DNA from 3 places in the Paenarthrobacter sp. YIM B13468 genome. Region 3 is predicted to be linked to each of the others. Evidence: riboswitches for the same ligand, from Rfam matches in the RefSeq annotation. Region 3 holds a riboswitch; each other region holds the start of a gene.

Region 1 (4,285 bases), on a different contig from region 3:
TTCGGTTGCCGTGCGCTGGGATGCCCGCTGAACCTTGGGAGCTTCCTTGGTAGCCACAACGGGGCTTTCGAAGGAAACCGTTGCGGTGGGCTCCGCGGTAACAACTGCGGTGGCGACCAGCTGCTGGGTGCTGGAGGATTCTGACTTGGAGACGTCGGTGTCAGCGGCCTGGGCCGGGAGTCCAACGCTGAGAACGAGCCCCGAGGCTGCGGCCAGAACGGCAGCTTGGCGGCCTACGGTGCCTGCATTGGTTGAGACAGCCTTGGAAAGGGTGTTCAACGGGTTCGTGCGAACCAATTCGGCGCGATGGCGCGCAGGGGTAGTGCGTGATGACACGAAGGTAGCCTCTCCCAATGCCTGCGAGGTGAGCTGTCGGATTCGGATGGGAGTCATCCGGCCGCGCCGCTTCAAGGAAGCTTTTGCGACTTAACCCCAAGGTCTTCTGACTCGAAGACCAAAATTGGTTCCCCCGCCCCTGCCAGACGATTTTTGCGAACGGACCTTGAGTGGTGGCAGAGCTAGGCAATCCACTCAAGTGCATCGGCCCCCTAAAAAGCCGATGCGCTTTAGACGGTACAACAGATGTTCGTGAATGTCACATTCAGGTCACGGGGCGTGTCATGAATGCGATAGACAACCATCAACTTGCTTACAGCCAGCCCATGGGATCTACGACTTCGCCGTTTACCTGGACCTCGAAGTGCAGATGGCAGCCGGTAGATGCTCCTGTGGTGCCGCTCAGCGCGACGGTATCGCCGCGGCTGACAGTCTGCCCCACCTTGACATTGAAGGACGACAGGTGGTTATACGTGGTCTCAAGGCCGTTGCCGTGATCAATCACGACCCGGTTGCCTCCGCCGTACTCATGCCACCCGGCGAACGTGACCTTGCCCGCAGCTGCGGCGTGAACAGCGGTGCCGCACTGGGCTACGAAGTCCTGGCCACGGTGGAAGTCGCCAGTGCCGCCGGTAAGGGGGCTGACACGGTAGCCAAACGGCGATGCCGTGACCAGCTTGTCCAGCGGACTTCCCAAGGTGCCAAGTGAGGAGGCGCGCTGTATGCTTCCCGCTGACTGGGCGCTCAACAACTGCTTGAGCTTGCCGTCCGGGTCAGCGGCGGTAGCGACTGCTGCACGACTGAAATCGATTTTGGCAGAGGCTGCTGCAGAAACTTCGGGCTGACTGCCACCGGGCACGGAGAGGGCCGACTCGGCCTGGCCGGACTCGGACGTGGCCATGACGGGGCTTGTGGCAGGCAGGCCTACAGTCAGGGCAAGTCCGGTGGCGGCAAGCGCGACACCGGCCTTCTGCCCGACACCACTGGCTGCGGCGAAGTCGGCTACCTGGCGCAACGGGCTCTTACGGCGGCGCACCTGACGCGGGGTGTCGCGTGGCCGGATCTCCATTGCGGCGCGGGCTGGCCGCAGCTCAGCAGCGGGGCCGGACGCGCGGCGGCGGCCCCTGACGTTCTGCGATGTCAAACTCTGTTCCTCTCTGGAAAGCCTGCGAAGTTAGCTGTCGGATTCGGGTCAGAGAGTTCAAAGACCCGGTCCGCACGAAGCGCAAACGGCACACAGGTGTCCCCGGAAGGACTTGCGTTAGTAGGCACTTCTGCTGCGGACTTCACCCCAAGGCTGCTTCTTTAGGCAGCCGCTTGTGGTTCCCCCGCCTCTGCCAGTAGTTGATGACACACCCGATCTGCTGGCAGAGCTCGGCTCCAGATCAGGTAACGCTTTGGTATCGGCGCTAGTAGATAACTATAGGCGATTAAAGCCCGCAGTAATAAATTCGTTATCTTTCCAAACGACCGTGTTGTGGGTGTCCCCATATCATCAGTCGCGGAAATCCGCAGGTCACGCGCGTGCCAGCCATCCCAAAGTGAGGTTTGACACCCCCGCGGTCCGGGAAAGTCAGAGTCAGTTGACGGCCACGAAGACGTGCGCAGCTACCTCGGGAGGCAGCTCCAGTGCTCCTTCAATGCCAGGAACGCGGACGGAGATGTACTCCCCCACCCGCTCCAAGGAGACACTCGCGCCGGGACGAATTCCGCCTTCATCGAGCTGGGTGAGGAGCTCGGGCTCAACCTGGATGGGTTCAGCAAGCCGGCTGACCACTACACGGGAATCGGCAGCGTACCCGTCCATCGCATGCAGCAGGTTCACGTCCAGGCGGGCAAGGGGCTGGTTGGCGAGACCGCCAAGGGCTTCCAAACCCGGGATGGGGTTGCCATACGGTGACTCGGTGGGGTGTTCCAACAATTCATAGAGCCGCCGCTCCACCCGTTCACTCATGACGTGCTCCCAGCGACATGCTTCGTCATGAACGTACGCCCAGTCCAGACCAATGACGTCCGCCAGGAGCCTCTCGGCAAGGCGGTGCTTCCGCATGACTTCGGTTGCCCGCTTGCGCCCAACTTCGGTCAGCTCCAGATGGCGGTCGTTGGACACAATCACCAGGCCATCGCGCTCCATGCGTCCAATGGTCTGGGAAACCGTGGGACCCGAGTGCCGCAGACGCTCCGCAATGCGTGCTCGAAGAGCCACGATGTTCTCTTCTTCAAGCTCCAAAATGGTCCGAAGATACATCTCAGTGGTATCGATCAGATCCGTCATCCAGCTCAGCTCTCCTCGAACGCATTTCTTGCGTAATCTCCACCGTACCGCGTCCCAGCCAAGGTGGACGGTGTCCAACCGACACCTCAGGAACGTAACCCCAGCCTAGCTTATTTGGAATTACTCTGGATAATTTTTCCCTTGGCCGCAATGCCTGTGGTGCTCCGGCATTCCACGTGGCGGACTATGACAACCGCAGATTCCTGACGGTGGGTCCGGTCAGGCAGAATGAGGGAGTCGAAGGGGCAGCCGATGCCACCTGCCCACCTCCCCCTCTCTAACCGATACCCATTGGAGCCACACGTGAGCGACAACAGCATCACTATTCCCGCCGACCTGCTGCCCAAGGACGGACGCTTCGGCGCGGGACCGTCCAAGGTCCGCCCGGAACAGGTCCAGGCCTTGTCTGCCGCATCGACCACCATTCTTGGCACGTCCCACCGTCAGGCGCCGGTCAAAAACCTGGTGGGTTCGGTCCGCGAAGGGCTCAGCCAGTTCTTCCGTGCACCTGAGGGCTACGAGGTTGTCCTCGGCGTCGGCGGTTCCACTGCTTTCTGGGATGTAGCGGCTTTTGGGCTGGTTGAGAAAAAGGCCCAGCACCTGTCCTTCGGTGAGTTCGGTTCCAAGTTTGCCGCGGCCACCAACAAAGCCCCCTTCCTGGACGCATCCTCCATCATCAAGTCCGAGCCCGGCACGCGGCCGGTCTCCCAGGCGGAGGCTGGCGTTGACGTCTATGCCTGGCCCCAGAACGAGACATCAACTGGTGTTGCAGCCCCCGTCAAGCGCGTCGAGGGCGCCGACTCTGGTTCGCTCGTCCTGGTGGACGCTACCTCGGCCGCCGGCGGGCTGGACGTGGACGTCGCCGAATCGGATGTCTACTACTTCGCCCCGCAGAAGAACTTTGCCTCCGACGGCGGCCTGTGGCTGGGCCTGTTCTCCCCCGCGGCGTTGGAGCGCGCCGCCCGGATCAAGGCCAGCGACCGCTGGATTCCGGACTTCCTGGACCTGCAGACCGCTATCGACAACTCCAAACTGAACCAGACGTACAACACACCTTCGCTGTCCACGCTTGTGACTTTGGACGCGCAGGTACAGTGGCTCAACAGCAATGGTGGACTGGACTTCGCCACTAAGCGCACAGCAGACTCTGCCAGCCGCATCTACTCCTGGGCCGAGGCTTCCGAGTACGCCACACCGTTCGTCGCGAAGGCTGAGGACCGCTCCAACGTCATCGCCACCATCGACTTCGATGACTCCATCGATGCTGCGGCAATCGCCAAGATCCTGCGTGCCAACGGCGTCGTGGACACCGAGCCGTACCGCAAGCTTGGGCGAAACCAGCTTCGTATTGCCACTTTCGTCGCTATCGAACCGGACGACGTCTCAGCCCTGCTCGCCAGCATCGACTACGTCGTGGGCGAACTCAAGAAATAAAACTGAAGAAGTAACTGCCGCGGAATTCCACGCAAGGGCAGGAAACGGCGCCGTCCCGGTTCTTACCGGACGGCGCCGCTGCCGTTAATCGCCCAGGCGGGCGTCGTCATCGTCATCGTCATCGTCAGTTTCGGGATCGGATGCTTCGGCGGCGTCGTCTTCATCAGCCTGCACTGATTCCTCGGACACTTCCTCTACCGTCTCCTCCACCAACGGAGTCTCGTCTTCCGGACGGACACG
Region 2 (4,285 bases), on a different contig from region 3:
CCGAATTGCCCGGCGTGCGTGACGAACTGGACCTGTTGGCTGGTTTGCTGCTCGATTCCAACACGGCCGAGTCAGAGTTTCGCAGGAGGCGGGAGCAGGAGTTTCTGGCGGCCTGCACTGGCGAGTCGAACGCAGTGGCAGCGGTGGCCGGTTGGAAGGAGATCCAAGGCCGCGGTCCGTGGCAACTGGTGACCATCCTGGACGCGGACGGCGGCGGAACCGACGTCGACCCCATCGCCGCGACGCTAACGCACCGAACAGCAGCGCTGCAGTCCACCATTGGTGTCAACGCCGCGCTGTTCAGCGCCGGGACGGAGACGCATTCCGTTGTCCTGTTCCGCGAATCCGGTGGCAGGGCGGATCACGCCCAGGTCCTGGTGCACTATCAATTGGAGCTCGCAAAGCGTGCGGGCCGCAAAGTGGACCGGGTGATCCTGGGCATCAGTGAGCCGTTCCAGGTTATCCGGCAACTGGCAGGCGCCTACAGGCAATCGAAAGTGGCAGCACAGGCCGCCGCCGTGGATCCGCCCCTCGGGGAACTGGTGGAGAGTCGGGCGGTGGGCGTTTATCAACTCTTTGATCGTCTTCAGGCGCCGGGCGGCTGGGATGATACGGGCTCCGTTCATTTCAGGACTTTGGAGGACCAGGATAAGAACGGCGAACTCCTGCCCGTGTTGGAACTGCTCTATGACAACGACAGCTCAGTGCAGGACGTTGCCGCGAAACTTCATCTGCACAGGAGCAGCATCTACAACCGCCTCGGCCGCATCCGCCAGCTCATCGGAGCTGATCCGTTGAGCGGTGGGATCAGGCTCGAGTTGCACGCCGCACTGAAGGCCCAGAGGTGGGCCTCGCGGCCCCGGATCTAGGCCCCGGATCAGGTGCGGAAGGGAGCACAAGGGGCAGACACCCTGGTAGGTGCCTGCCCCATCTTGTTGCTGCTATTCCTATCGCGTGATTCCTGGTGCCGTGAGTCCTTAGGCTCGGCGCAACCGCTGGCAGCTCCAGCGGCCCATCCGACTGCGGAACGTGGCAGTGCGGCTGCTGCTGCAGTACCGGCCGTGCCATCCGACGTGCGCGCTGGTCCTGGGAAGCCGCGTGCTCATTTCAAGATCCCTGTGGCGCCGTCAAGTACGGAGTCCAGGTCCAAGGGTGAATCAGTGGACGGTGTGGTGGTGCTGGGGCTGCCGGTCGGCTTTGGCTTTGGCGCCGGAGTCTGTGTTGGAGTGGGCGCCGGCGTCCCCGTTGGAGTCGGGGTGGTCGTGGCCGGTGGGGTGGTAACCGTGTCCGACGGGACCGGGCTTGGGGCCGGCTGGGTTGGGACAGGAGTGGTCACGCCCGGCACAGGAACCACAGCCGACGGGACTGCCGAAGGAACCCAAACAGGATCCGCAAGTGAAACCTGCGGAGTCGGAAGGGACGACGGCGACTGAGCGGGTGCCTCTTCTGACGACTGCGTTGCAACAGTTGCCGGCAGTCCGGCCTCGCTGGTGGCCGACGAAGCGGACGCGGCGGAGGTGGACGAGCTGGGTGCAGGGGCGGCCGAAGTTGACTGCCTGCTGTCGCCACCCGTCTTTGCGTCACTGGCTTCCTTCGTCGGCGTTTCCTGCCCGAAGAAGGGGAGCTCGAAGGCCTGGCTCATGGTGCCAACAGTCAATACCAAGCCCAAGGCTCCAGCCACAACTGCCATGCGCTGGCCCATCGTTTTGACCGAGGCCGCCTTGGTGAGCACGGAGTGTGGTTCGTGGCTGAAGGACGACCCACCCCGTGATGACCCGCCCACGGATGAAGCTCCGAAGGTAGGGGCGCCTGCTGGAGTTTCGGCAGCGGGTGCCAGTTTATGGGCCGTACCGCTCTCGGTTTCCTGGGCGCGAAGGGCTTTCCGGCTTGCGAGACCAGCAGCGGCGGTCGCGGCCGCGGCGAGCTGGGCAGGGCTCTTTGCCTGAACGATCGGGATCGCAGCGGTGGCGGGTTCCGGTTCCGGCGCGGCGGGGGTGGATGCAGCGGCAGGGCTCTTTGACTGAACGACCGGGATGGCAGCGGTGGCGGGTTCCGGTTCCGGCGCGGCGGGGGTGGGTGCAGCAGCGGGCGTGGCCGCCTGAACGATCGGGATCGCAGCGGTGGCCGGCTCGGGATTCGCAGGCGGTTCGGACGCGACCGGTTCGGGCGCCTGAACAGTTGGAATCGCAGCAGTTGCCTGCTCCAGGGGAGCAGAACCCGCCGGAGCAGAATCCGCCGGAGCAGAGTCCACCGGTGCTGTTTCTGTTGGAGCAGTTTCAGCGGGAGCTGTCTCAGTTGAAATAACTGCCTGGGCTGCCCGTGCACGCTCTGCCGCGCGAGCGGCCGCGCGCGTGGTGGGTGCCACAGGGGTGGGAGTGGAAGCAGTGGCGGGTTCCGGCGTCGTGCCTTCTAAACCTTCTGCTGGCGCGCTGGTGGAGGATCCGCTGGGTTGGGCCCGACGGCGTCCGGTTGGCTGGGTACGCTCGCGCGCTATTTGGGCGCGGCGCGGCTGATCCATGGTTGGGGACATGGTGGTTGCCTCTCAACGCCTGCGAGGTTAGCTGTCGGGTTCGGACGAGGCCGTCCGGCCGCACATGGCGGCTTCACCCCAAGGGCCTATGGAAAATCAGGCCCGGGAACTCTGGGTCCCCCGTCTCTGCCGCGAGTCTGGCGGATCCCGGTTTGCGGCAGAGCTCGGCGTCAACCCGGAAGCGGCCCAGCGGAGATACGGGTCGCTCTTAGACCGTACATGAGCGCCATACTAAAGTCACATTAATGTAACGGGCGGGACGCCTTCCAGCGTGAAGGTCCGTTAGGACTTAGGCTCCGGGGCCGGAGCCGGGGCTGGCAGCTCGTGCTGGATCCTTTGGACCTGGTGTGCGTAATGGGTCTCGGGTCGGAAAATTTCGTCCGCCACACCCAGCACCCCGCCCGTGGCGCCGCGCCGTACTTTCCCCTTGCTGTTCTGGCGGGAGACCCAGAACCATAGGGCCGCAACGAGGGCAGGTGCTGCCAGCACTGCCACTAGAACGGCCAAGATATCCATGGCCCAAGACTAGCTTCAGCCGCGGGCGGCAGGTAGAACATAGTCGTATGGACCTCCCAGTGATGCCGCCCATTTCGCCCATGCTTGCCAAGTCCGTTCCTTCGATCCCTGATGTGGGCCATTTTGAGCCAAAGTGGGACGGGTTCAGGACGATCGTTTTCAAAGACGGGGATGAGATCATCCTGGGCAGCCGCAACGAACGTCCCATGACACGGTATTTCCCTGAGCTGGTGGAAGCCCTCCAGAAGAATCTTCCGGACAAATGCGTGATCGACGGCGAAATCGTCCTCATAGCTGGGAACAGGCTCGACTTCGAAGGCCTTCAGCAGCGCATCCACCCCGCAGATAGCCGTGTACGGATGCTTGCCGGGAGCACCCCGTCCTCCTTCATCGGATTCGACATCCTCGCGCTGGGAGACGAGAACCTCATGGGCAAGCCGTTTTCCGAGCGTCGGGCCGCCTTGGAGAAGGCGCTGGCCAAAGCTGAGGCGCCTGTGTACGTAACGCCGGCGGTGACGGAACTCGACCAAGCACAGGAGTGGTTCGTGCAGCTGGAAGGTGCTGGGCTCGACGGCATACTTTCCAAACCGCTCGAGGGGACGTACCAGCCGAATAAGCGTGTCATGTTCAAAACCAAGCATGAACGCACCGCGGACTGCGTGGTGGCTGGATTCCGCTGGCATAAAACGGGAAAGGTTGTGGGGTCGATGCTGCTTGGGCTGTATAACGACGCCGGTCAGCTGCAGCACGTGGGGGTGGTGGCCTCATTCCCCATGGCCAAGCGCGAAAGCCTGGTGGCCGAACTTGAGCCATACCAGACGGAGTTCAGCGAACATCCTTGGGGGCAATGGGCCGATCAAGGAGATGCCGCAGCTACAGGTTCCCGAATGCCGAGCGCGCAGAGCAGGTGGAGCGCCGGCAAGGACTTCACCTTTGTTCCCCTTCGGCCTGAGCTCGTCATCGAGGTTGCCTATGACTACATGGAAGGCGACCGGTTCCGGCACACCACCCAATTTCGTCGATGGCGTCCGGACCGGACTCCGGAGAGCTGCACCTACTCGCAACTGGAGGAGCCAGCTGACTACGACCTCGGGGAGATTCTAAGGCTGCCATAGCCCGGGGCGTCCGTCAGTTGCCGGTTATCACGTTGTTGAGCCGCTACCCCGTTGTTGAGCAACGACGGGATAGCGGCTTGGCGACGAGCTATTCTTCGTGCCCTTGGTCGCTGCTCATGCTGCC
Region 3 (4,285 bases):
CCAGCGGCGATGTTCGTCGCCGTCGCCGTCAAAGCGGCCGGTCCATGGCGTGGGAAGGACGTCTACGGAGGGGTTTGTGCTCGTGTTTGGGGCCATGCTTTAAGCACACCCCACCTGCGTTCCAAAAAACAGCTACAGCGTGTTGCGGTGTCTGAGATGCCGGACATCGCTACTTGATGCCCAACCACTCCTCCACAGTTCCGATGCCGAAGAACAGCAGGAAGGCGGCTGCCACTGCCCACATCAGGGGGTGGACTTCACGTGCCCGGCCCTGGAAAGTGCGGATCAGGACGTAGGAGATGAAGCCTGCGCCGAGGCCGTTGGCAATGGAGTACGTGAATGGCATCAGGGCGATCGTCAGGAACGCAGGAATGCCAACGCCCCAGTCCTGCCAGTCGATCTTGCCAACCTGGGACACCATCATGAAGCCCACCACCACAAGCGCAGGCGCCACGGCTTCGAACGGAACCAGGTTAATGAGCGGCGTGAAGAACATGGCCACCAGGAAGAGCAGGCCCGTGACAATGGAGGCCAGCCCGGTGCGGGCACCCTCGCCAATACCCGCGCCCGACTCAACGAAGATCTGGTTGGACGAAACGGAGGCACCGCCACCGACGATTGCGCCCAGGGCATCAACCTGCAGGACGCGGTCCACATTGGGAATGTTGCCGTGCTCGTCCACCGTTCCTGCCTCGTTGGCCAGGCCCACCATGGTGCCCATGGCGTCGAAGAAGATGCTGAGGAGGATCACGAACGCCAACAGCGCAGCAGCCACAAATCCGAGGTGTTCAAAGGCTCCGAAGGGGTTGGCTTTGCCGATCAGGGAGAGGTCCGGCGCGCCCCATTCGGAAAGCTTGGGAGCCACCAGTGACCAACCGCGCGGGTTGACGTTCTTACCGTCGAAGCTGGGACCAATATGAAGGGTGAATTCAAGGATGGCGGCCAGGGCCGTGGACACCACGATGCCGATCAGGATTGCCCCGCGGACCTTTCGCACCACCAACGCGATGGTCAGGACCAGGCCGACGGCGAACACCAACGTTGGCCAGCCCATCAGCTTGCCATCCACGCCAAGGCCGAGCGGGACCGTGGTGCCGGCGGCATCCGGGATGCGTCGGACGAAACCAGCGTTGACCAGCCCGATCAAGGCGATGAAGAGGCCAATCCCTACTACGATCGCCGTCTTGAGCGCTTCCGGGACGGCCCTGAAAACGGCTGTGCGGAATCCAGTCAGTACCAAGATGAGCATGGTGAGACCCGAAAGCACCACCAGCCCCATCATGTCCGGCCATGTCAGCCCCGGGTGGGAGGCAACCGTCACGGCGACGAATGCGTTCACTCCCAGGCCAGTTGCCACGGCGAAGGGGTGCTTGGCCCAGGCGCCCATGAGGATGGTGAGGATGCCCGCTACGAAGGCAGTGGTTGCCGCTACGGCCGTGAAGCCGAGTGATGCTCCGCTCGAGTCTGCCCCGGAGAGGATCAGCGGGTTCAGCACCACGATGTAGCTCATGGCGAAGAAGGTTGCGAAGCCGCCGCGAATTTCCCGCGAGTATGTGGACCCGCGCTCGGAGATCTTGAAGTAGCGGTCGATTGCAGAACCTTGTTTAAGCATGAAGGTCTCCGGGGATCGGGGGAGTTTGCTCTCAAATCCTATGCCCGCCAATGTGGGCTGCTGGAACGATTCGCCTAGTCTGTAAGGAAGCCAACACTAGGAGAAACCGCCCCATGCGTACCATCCGCCCGCTTCTGGCGGCCGTCGTAGCCGCTATCGCTTTCGCTTCCGCGTTGCTGTTTGGCGCGGCCCCGGCCTCCGCGCACGACGTCGCCGAATCAACAACTCCGGCCAACGGTGCCCGGGTGGCTGAAGTGCCGGCGTCGGTATCCATCACGTTCAACAACCGGCCACTTGCCATCGGTTCGGGCGTGACTGTCACCGCTGGGGGCGAAAACTGGGCAGATGGCGCAGTGGAAATCATCGACAACATGGCTGTTCAGAAGCTGCGTCCGGGTGCTCCTGCCGGCGAATACACGGTGGTGTGGCGCGTGGTCAGTTCAGACTCCCACCCAATCGAGGGAACCTTCAAGTTCACAGCTTCCGGGACAGGCACGACGACGGCGGGCGGCTCAGCAGGTGCCTCCCCTTCGGCTTCGGCGGTTGTTCCGACGGCGGGCACAGCCGCTCCCGGTACGGAAAATACTGAGCCGGCTCCGGCAGCTTCCCAACCCTTCCCCTGGAGCATCGTTGGCCTCGCTGTGGTGGCGATCGCTCTTGTGATCTTCCTCGCCGTTACCGCGCGGAAGAAGCTCGCGGCTCCCAGCGAGCCGGATGGCGAAAATTCCCCGGAATAGCAGGGTTTTCTACATACTTGCGAAGATCTCGAAACGGTCACCGCGACACGCCAAAAACGAACTGCTCGTTACGTAAATGTGACTTTGGGGTGATCTTCCCGTACGGTTGTACCTGTGCCTGTTCCACGTAATGGGCATTTCCGGCCTGATTGCCTAGCTCTGCCGCAGTCCGGAATCCGTTCGCAGACAAACCTACGGCAGAGACGGGGAACCCATTTTGGCCCGCTTTCAGAGCGCGCCTTGGGGTGAAGTCACGAAGCTTCCGCTGCACAGCGGGGGATAGTGGCCGGGTGACTCCCATCCGAATCCGACAGCTAACCTCGCAGGCATCGGGAGAGGCTCTTTCATGTCTTCACGCATTCTTCGCGGCCGTCGTAAGGCGGACAGCGTACGTCCTAATCCGTTCATCTCCATCTCCAAGGCTGTTGCCAGCAACGCATCTGGCGCAGGTCGCCAGGCCGCTGTCATCGCAGCAGCTTCAGGCCTCGTCCTGACGGGCTCCATTGCTGCCCACGCAGCAGAGACCCCTGTCCAGCGCGACTCCAGCCCCGCTACTGTCGCCGAGACCGTAACTGAGGGTCCCACCAAGGTTGTTACGGCCGCATCCACGGCCACGATTAACTTCGAGCGCCCCGCGGTTGCTTCCGTGGCGGCTCCCGTCATTGAAAAGCCGGCTCCCGTTGCTCCGGCTCCGGTTGCTAAGAAGGCCGCGGCAACGACCACCGTCCAGGCATCTGCAACCACTACGGCTACCGCTCCTGTTGCGGCTGCTCCCGCTGCAGCTCCGGCTGTTGGTGGCGTCAACGCTGCCATGGTCGCCTCGGCTTATGCCCAGATCGGCATCATGCAGGATTGCACCGCCATGGTGGAAAGGGCCCTCGGCTCCGCAGGCATCCCGGTTGGGGACCTCGCACCCATGCAGTTCCTGAACTACGGCAAGGTTGTCAGCGACCCCCAGCCCGGTGACATGATCGTCCAGTCCGGCCACGTAGCCATCTACATCGGCAACGGCCAGGCTATCAGCGGTGGCATCAACGGCAACCAGACGGGCATCCACCCGATCAGCTGGCTCACCGCAACCGGCCCCATCACGTACGTACGCGCTGGCGCCTAAGCTTCACGCTCCAACTCAAAGGCCGGTGCCTTCGAGGACTCACGTCTTCGGAGGTACCGGCCTTCTGAGTTAATTTTTGTTCGTTTCAGGAACAGGCTTCGGTTGGCTCGACCATTTCCACGTTCCGGTTCCGGGCCAGAATTCCAGGCCAAGGGTTCTAGTCCAAGGTTCTAGTCCAAGGTTCTAGTCCTAGGAGTTCTAGGCAAGGGCGATGCCTGGCCCGGCTGGGAGGGCCACCTTGGATGAGATCGCTTGCCCCACTGCCTTGGCTTGCCGCAGTACTTCCTTGGGCGTGGGCGTAATAAGTTCCCCTACGCCCACCAAGTGCATCCCGACGGCACGCATGGCGGCCGCGAAGTTCTGGCCTATGGCGATTCCCAGGTCGGCAAGCATTCGGCGCAGCTGGCTCTGCGCGCAGCGCGTCACCACGATGTGGTCGGCCAGGAGAACTCCGCTGGCTGTATGCACGGCCCATTGCCGCGGGGTGGATTCAAGGGGGCCGTAGACGCTCAGCCCAGCCTTCAGACTGGCCGTGTTCAGGCTTGCGACGGGTCCGTATCCCAGCTGCGAGGACGAGTCGCCACCGAGGAAGTCAAGACGAACAGCGCGTGTGGTGGTGCGGACATCCAAGTGATGGCTGGCGGCGTAGTTGCGCAAATGGCGCAGGATTTCGTTGCGTTCCTGCATTGCCGCGGGGTCAGCTACGTCGCAGCGCTGGATCATTCCTGTGTGCACCGCTGGTCCGGTGGCCGATAAAGTACCAAAGCCATCCAGCACGATGGAACCTACGCCATAGCGGCTGAGTTCGCTGGCAACAGCCAA

What was found. A riboswitch is a leader RNA that binds a small molecule or an ion and turns the genes downstream of it on or off. The one in region 3 is predicted to bind cyclic di-AMP.
Region 1: it holds a riboswitch for cyclic di-AMP, as region 3 does, so the genes downstream of both, ACFX4T_RS23115 (M23 family metallopeptidase) here and ACFX4T_RS24665 (NlpC/P60 family protein) in region 3, are expected to answer to the same signal.
Region 2: it holds a riboswitch for cyclic di-AMP, as region 3 does, so the genes downstream of both, ACFX4T_RS14285 (hypothetical protein) here and ACFX4T_RS24665 (NlpC/P60 family protein) in region 3, are expected to answer to the same signal.

The regions. Positions count from the first base shown of each region.
Region 1 is NZ_JBHZPI010000031.1:24,992-29,276, reverse strand. It holds gene ACFX4T_RS23120 (C40 family peptidase) at 1-279, opposite strand, end outside; cyclic di-AMP (ydaO/yuaA leader) riboswitch at 341-511, opposite strand; gene ACFX4T_RS23115 (M23 family metallopeptidase) at 650-1,480, opposite strand; cyclic di-AMP (ydaO/yuaA leader) riboswitch at 1,485-1,726, opposite strand; gene ACFX4T_RS23110 (metal-dependent transcriptional regulator) at 1,916-2,611, opposite strand; gene serC (phosphoserine transaminase) at 2,915-4,045, shown strand; gene ACFX4T_RS23100 (DUF3027 domain-containing protein) at 4,130-4,285, opposite strand, start outside.
Region 2 is NZ_JBHZPI010000014.1:38,225-42,509, reverse strand. It holds gene ACFX4T_RS14290 (PucR family transcriptional regulator) at 1-869, shown strand, start outside; gene ACFX4T_RS14285 (hypothetical protein) at 1,103-2,530, opposite strand; cyclic di-AMP (ydaO/yuaA leader) riboswitch at 2,533-2,683, opposite strand; gene ACFX4T_RS14280 (hypothetical protein) at 2,813-3,046, opposite strand; gene ACFX4T_RS14275 (ATP-dependent DNA ligase) at 3,094-4,161, shown strand; gene ACFX4T_RS14270 (DUF6480 family protein) at 4,250-4,285, opposite strand, start outside.
Region 3 is NZ_JBHZPI010000039.1:9,654-13,938, forward strand. It holds gene hutG (formimidoylglutamase) at 1-96, opposite strand, end outside; gene ACFX4T_RS24655 (NCS2 family permease) at 170-1,612, opposite strand; gene ACFX4T_RS24660 (copper resistance CopC family protein) at 1,726-2,349, shown strand; cyclic di-AMP (ydaO/yuaA leader) riboswitch at 2,500-2,692, shown strand; gene ACFX4T_RS24665 (NlpC/P60 family protein) at 2,696-3,463, shown strand; gene ACFX4T_RS24670 (FAD-binding protein) at 3,662-4,285, opposite strand, start outside.